Regions from separate parts of the Paraburkholderia sp. GAS199 genome, predicted to be linked through region 2. Evidence: predicted binding sites of a transcription regulator. Region 2 holds the regulator's gene; the other holds the start of a gene.
What was found. Region 2 encodes FNR, which switches genes on or off when oxygen is low (the NO sensors DNR and NnrR bind a similar motif). Its sites were predicted from a motif close to TTGATNNNNATCAA; they were not measured.
Positions count from the first base shown of each region.

Region 1: P3T18_RS18655 (universal stress protein) is a predicted target of FNR. The motif match lies at 1,292-1,305, and genes of this name have one in related genera.

Region 1 covers NZ_JBNDMM010000004.1:387,095-390,273, forward strand. The annotation lists gene P3T18_RS18635 (hypothetical protein) at 1-40, shown strand, start outside; gene P3T18_RS18640 (hypothetical protein) at 16-441, shown strand; gene P3T18_RS18645 (hypothetical protein) at 521-982, opposite strand; gene P3T18_RS18650 (hypothetical protein) at 1,044-1,193, opposite strand; gene P3T18_RS18655 (universal stress protein) at 1,552-2,016, shown strand; gene P3T18_RS18660 (DUF2939 domain-containing protein) at 2,095-2,772, opposite strand; gene P3T18_RS18665 (hypothetical protein) at 2,873-3,179, opposite strand, start outside.
Region 2 covers NZ_JBNDMM010000005.1:317,758-320,936, forward strand. The annotation lists gene P3T18_RS20960 (universal stress protein) at 417-881, shown strand; gene fnr (fumarate/nitrate reduction transcriptional regulator Fnr) at 987-1,781, shown strand; gene P3T18_RS20970 (SUMF1/EgtB/PvdO family nonheme iron enzyme) at 1,913-3,179, shown strand, end outside.

The DNA.
Region 1 (3,179 bases), on a different contig from region 2:
AAGCGGAGTGGCGTTTTGCAAAAGCTCGACCTACCAGTGAGCGTGAAGACAATGCCGTGGCCTATCAAGGCTTCTTTAGCGAGCTTCGCTGCTGCATTTGGCTGCGAAGCCATTGTCCTGATAGTGATGCTCTACCACTTTTCTCTACCCTGGGCGGGTTATCTGCCTGTCCTCGCCGCGCTGATAGCAAACCCGATGGCAATACGCTGGGCGTTCAAGGGGGAAACAAGGGGCTACACGTTATTAAAATGGATTGCCGCTTTTACTATTCTGTGGATGCATTGGGGCGACGCGTATCTACACGCGCTAGGCTTGTGGGCCATCGCATTGATAGGTGGCTGCGCATGGCTTCGCGTGTTAGCGATGGTGTTGATGCGTCGCAAGGTAGCAAAGGCGTGGATCAACACCAACACCTTGAACTCTGCCAATAGCGTGCGGTAAGCGCGGCATTGTCTGATCGTAGTTTTACGGCCCGCCTTGTGCGGGCTTTTCCATGACTTCCAAACCGCTTGTATTGCAGTCAGCGCCGTATCCACGGCTTGAGCAAGCGGTAAACGGCGAGAGACTTGCGCAGGGCAAGTATCGACCACGCATTGCCCAACACGACCACGGATAACAGCGCGACTCTGCCGGCCACGCTGGCATCGGGGTGCATTGCCTTGAGTACGAAAAGAAACCCGAAGAGGGCCGTGAAGCCTAACATGGCGACCCACTTACCTGGCTCATCCACACCACAAATCTCGCCGGTTGTCAGGTTGCGCCAACCCGCCAGCGTTTGCCAGTTTGCCGGATCACGCAAAACCGCAGTTACGACCATGCCGTTATCGAGTCGGGGATTGCCACTTATCGTCACGGCATATTGCCGCTTTCCCGCAATAGTGGCATTGAATGTAAGGCCCTGTGTTGTGCGGTTGTATCTGTCTTTCACGGCAACGATGCTACCGATATCTTCGAGCGTGACTGTAATGGCGTGGTATGTCATGGGCGCAACGTATCGCGGTGTATGTGGAAACCCTCGAATTTACGTGAAATGCCATCCCGTATTAGCGGCGCTCGGTGTCGCCCATTTCACCGTCGATCATGGCGCGCCCACGCACCGGTAGATTCTTTGACACCGAAGCACCATCGATACATGGCCCATGATGGCGATCGATGAGAATCACCGTGTCGAGCGTTTGGGCCTCGATCAGCATGTGAATGTCCGCAATATCGATGGGACGCTCGAAGGAAGATGAAGCCGTCCGCGGTGAGCCAGGCGTTCGGCCCGAGCAGACCAAAGCACTCGCCAGCGTTCACATGGATCAATCAACGCTCCTCGAAAAGACGTGATTTGCCGGGAAGGCGGCTTATTCCAGGCTATCCCCCAACGCAGGGCGGGTTGTGCAACCCGTGGCCGCGCGGCTTTCTTGCGCCGCCGCATCGGGTTTGCCAGGGTCTTGCCCGTGCGCGCACCGAATTCGGGCAGACCTGGCGTTTTCCATCCCTTGCAAGCTGAATTGCGGCGCACCATGATTCATTCAAACCGCGCACTTCGCGCTAGGGGAGAAAATCATGGCGAGCTACCAGAAAATCCTGTTGTGCTACGACGGCTCGCGCGAGGGGCGCAAAGCGCTACGTTGCGGCGCCGATCTGGCGATGGACCTGAAAGCGGAAACGCACCTGCTCTCGGTGGTGGATATGCGTTCTAGCATCGCGCAAAGCGCAGGCCTGCTGACCGACGTCGCATGCGGCAGTTTCGAGAAGACCGCGCGTGACATCCTGCAGGAAGGCGTGGACTGGCTGACCGAACGCGGCGTCAGTGCGCAGGGGCATTTCGCCTTCGGTCATCCCATCGACGAAATCGCCAATCTTGCCAACGAACTGCACGTCGATCTGGTGGTGGTGGGGCATCGCTGCCGAACCGGCCTGTCGCGCTGGTGGATGGGCGCAGGCAATACGCCGCTGCTCGACCGGGTTTCGTGCAGCATTCTGGTGGCGTGTTCGTCGGCGCAGGAACAGCAGCAGGCCGCTGCCTGATGGCGAGCCGCATGTTCGATGCATGCGGCCCGATTCCCCGGGCTTTGGACTACGACGGGCGTTTGCCCGGCGCGTGCCTCATGGCGTGTTCAGGTCGACCGCGGCGAGTTTCCAGGTGAACAAACCTTCGCGCTGAAAGATTGCGGCGTAACGTGCGTCGCCGGCGCCATGCTGATAGGTGACCACGAACTCGTTGAGTCCGCGATAGGCAGCCGTGGTTTGCGGCGGCTGTTGTGGCGCGGCGGGCTCGGGATTGCCGTTGGCGTTACCGTTTGAATTGCCCGCAGCAGGTGTTGCCGGCGCCGCTTGCTGCGGCGTATCGGGTTGCGGCGCCCCCGGCGAGTTAGCAGCGGCAGGCGGGACGGGCGGACGTTCGCCCGGATTGCCACGCGGCGGCATGCCGTTCAACAGCGCGGCCACGCCATCGGGCGTTGCATACGCATCCACCAGCGGTCCGATCAACGCAACGCCGATCATGGCGCCGATTGCGGCCAATGGATTGCCATTGCTATGCGCGTCGAGCCGACGCGTCAATAAGCCCGACACCTGTTGCTTCAGGCTCTCGCGCAAAGCGGGAAAGTCGACGTATTCGTTGACGGTCGGAGCATCGCGCGCGTCGGCCGCGCGTTTGAGATTGTTCAGCGCGATGTACGGCGTGGCGTAAGCGAAGCCCAGTGCGGCAATGACCGCAATCACGATTAGTGTGACGATCAGCGGCCGTGTTGTGCTGCGCCGCGTGCGTGTTGGAACTGCCATCGAGTGGTGCTCTCCATCAGGTGTGATCTAGGGTGGACAGCGGCCACACGAAAACGATCCCGAGCACGACTTGCGGAGTAAGGGAGACCTGTAAATTCTGTTACGCCTCGAACACCGCGCCGTGTACGTTCGCTTCCTCGGCGATGCAGCGATCGATCATGCGGCACACCGCGTCGACCGTGCCGACCATGATGAGCCGCGACGGCCCGTGATAGACGCGCACCGGTGCGCGACGTGCGGGCTCGGCCGTATTCAGCCCCGAGTTCAGCGAGACGCGTGCAAAAGCCGGCAACGATGACGGCAGGCCGTGCAGGTCGGCGTTGCCGGCCGGCTCGTCGAACAGCGATGGCGTGACGGACGCGGACGACGCCTCGATCAACGAGCAAGGCACCAGCTTGCGCAAATGG
Region 2 (3,179 bases):
GTTGCGCAAGCGGCGCCACGACGTTCGGCGAAGCTGCGATTTGTGCGGTGCGACATGTCGGACTGGAAACCGCGAGGCCGCAAGATCAAGCACGGCCGCCCCGGGCACGCCAACAATATATTCGAAATCGGCACGACGGCGCGCAGCGCCCGAGCCGTGACATGGAAATTAAAGGATGTCGCCGCGCATGCCTAGCCATACATCCGGCTTGACGCCGCGCCGGATCGGTGCGACGGATCATACGAAGGTTTAATCGGCCGCGTAGCCAGCGCTTCGCAAACTGTCAAGAGCGCTGTGTCAAGAACCAGGCGATCAAAACATGATCTATCGCAAGCTTCCGTCAACGTTCGGGAACTCATTCCGCCTGCTCCGCTAGAATAATTAAACAAACGGTTCGTAACGCGATAGGAGTTGATATGTACACACGCATCCTCGTAGCGGTCGACGGCAGCAACACTTCCCGCCGCGCGTTCGAAGCGGCGCTCGCACTGGCCAAGTCGAGCGGCGCAGTACTGCAACCGTTGTACGTCGTGGAAAACACGCCGATGTACTTCGAGGCGCCGGGTTACGACCCGTCCATCCTGCGCAACCGTCTGGTGGAAGAAGGCAAGGAACTCGGCGCGGAATTCGCGAAAGCGATGGCCGAGCAAGGCGTGCAAGGCGCACTCGTCGTCGACGACGCAAGCTCGCTCGACGACGTCTCCGTTGCCGTGCTGAAAGCGGCTGCCGCCTTCAACGCCGACCTGCTGGTCATGGGCACGCACGGCCGGCGCGGCTTTCAGCGTCTGATTCTCGGCTCGGTGGCCGAGCGCTGCATCCGTCAGGCGAACCTGCCGGTGCTGCTGATCCCGTCGGCGGCGGGCAAACCCGACGAGGCATGACCCGCGTGCGCGCCACGCCCACCGCGCTGGCGCGTCATTTTGACCCGGCTGGGACAAAATGCCCGGTGGGACAATGAATCACTCTCCTGACAACGGCTGCAGATCATGCTAACTCCAACCGCAGTGACCCGCACCACGCAGCCCGCCGCCAGCGTGGACATCGCCCCGTCGCCGGCGGCACGTCGGCGCACTTCACCGGTACGGGCAAGCTCGCGCAGTTCGGCGCATTGTTCCAGTTGTTCCATGCGCCAGCTCTGCATGCCTCAGGGCCTCGCGGGAGAGGAACTCGCCAAACTCGAAACGCTCATCTGCAGCGCGCGCTCGGTCCCGCGCGGCAAGGCGCTGTATCGCAGCGGAGATAGCTTCGAGAACATCTACGCCGTGCGCTCCGGTTCGATGAAAACCGTCATGGCGCATCGCGACGGCCGCGAACAGGTCACCGGTCTGCGGCTCGCGGGCGAAACGCTCGGCCTCGACGGCATCAGCGACGACGTCCACGCCTGCAGTGCGCTCGCGCTCGAAGACAGCACGGTCTGCATCGTCCCCTACACCGCGCTCAAAACGCTGTGCCGCGAAATCGGCTCCATGCAGGACCGTTTGCACAAGCTGATGGGCGAACAGATCGTGCGCAAAGATGCGCAGATGATGGTGCTCGGCTCCCTCTCGGCGGACGAACGGGTGGCCGCGTTTCTGCTCGACGTCTCGGAGCGCAACGCCCAGCGCGGTTATTCGTCGGCGGAATTCAACCTGCGCATGACGCGCGACGACATGGGCAGCTACCTCGGCCTGACGCTCGAAACCGTCAGCCGTACCCTGTCAAGATTTCAAAAGCGCGGCCTCATTGACACGCAGGGCAAACACATCCGCATCGTCGATCTGGAAGGCTTGCGGCAAATCTGAACGCCGTACGCCTGCCGCACCGCGCGCCGCCGGTTTGCGGCGCGCCGGCGTGGTGCATGCTTTCGTCTTGGCACGACCCGTGCAAAGGGGTTACAGTCTTTAGTCCGTCCCCCGCAAGGAGACCCGGCGAAATGAACCGCGACCCCGCTCCGCATCACCCGCTCGTCCAGCGTCTGATCGACGCGCGCCACGTTACCGACGCCCTGTTTTCCATCGTCAAGCCCGAGTTCCTGTACGAACGTCCGATTCGCGAGCGCCATCGCATCGTGTTCTATATCGGCCATCTGGAGGCTTTCGACCGGAATCTGTTCGACGGCCGCCTGTGCGACCTGCCCGCCTTCGACCCGCAACTCGACCAGTTGTTTGCCTTCGGCATCGACCCCGTCGACGGCGGATTCCCGACCGATCAACCCGGCGACTGGCCTTCGCTCGACACCGTGCGCGGCTACGCGCAACGTGCTCGCGAGCAGATCGACCGCGAACTGGATGCGCTGGGCGACTCCGGCCAGATCGGCCGCGACCGCCAGGCTGCCGGTGCCAACGCCGACGCGAGCGCCGAACAACTGCTGAACGTCGCGATCGAGCATCGTCTGATGCACGCCGAGACGCTCGCCTACATGCTCCATCAGTTGCCGCTCGAGCAGAAAATCGCCGCACCGCTCGCGCCGTCTTATGAGCGGCCCGAGCGCGACAACGCGCAACCGTCGATGGTCAGCGTGCCGGCCGGCACCGCCGTGCTCGGCATGACACGCGAAAGCGGCCGCTTCGGTTGGGACAACGAGTTCGGCGAAGTGCGCGTGGACGTGCCGGCCTTCCAGATCGACCGTCATATGGTGACGAACGGCGCCTTCCTCGGCTTCATCAACGCCGGTGGTTACAACGAACCGAAATGGTGGTCGGAGAAAGACTGGGCGTGGAAGGAAGCGGAACACATCGCGCATCCCGCCGGCTGGTCGAAACAGAACGGCGCCTGGTCGTTCAGAACCATGTTCGACGACGTGCCGCTGCCGCTCGACTGGCCCGTCTATGTGAGCCAGGCCGAAGCGAGCGCCTACGCGCGCTGGGCCGGCAAGTCGCTGCCCACGGAAGCGCAGTGGCAACGCGCCGCTCAGGGCGCGCCGCACGCCGCCTCGGGCAACTTCGATTTCCGCAGCTGGGACCCGTCGCCGGTGGATGTGCATCCGGAGAACGTCAGCGCTTTCGGCGTGGAAGGGCAATTCGGCAACGGATGGGAATGGACCTCCACGGTATTCGACGCGCTGCCCGGCTTCGAAGCGTTTCCGTTCTATCTGGGCTATTCGGCCAACTTCTTCGACGGTCAGCATTACGTGTTGAAGGGCGGCTCGGCGCGGACCGCGCAGTGCATGTTGCGCCCGGCATTCCGAAACTGGTTTCAGG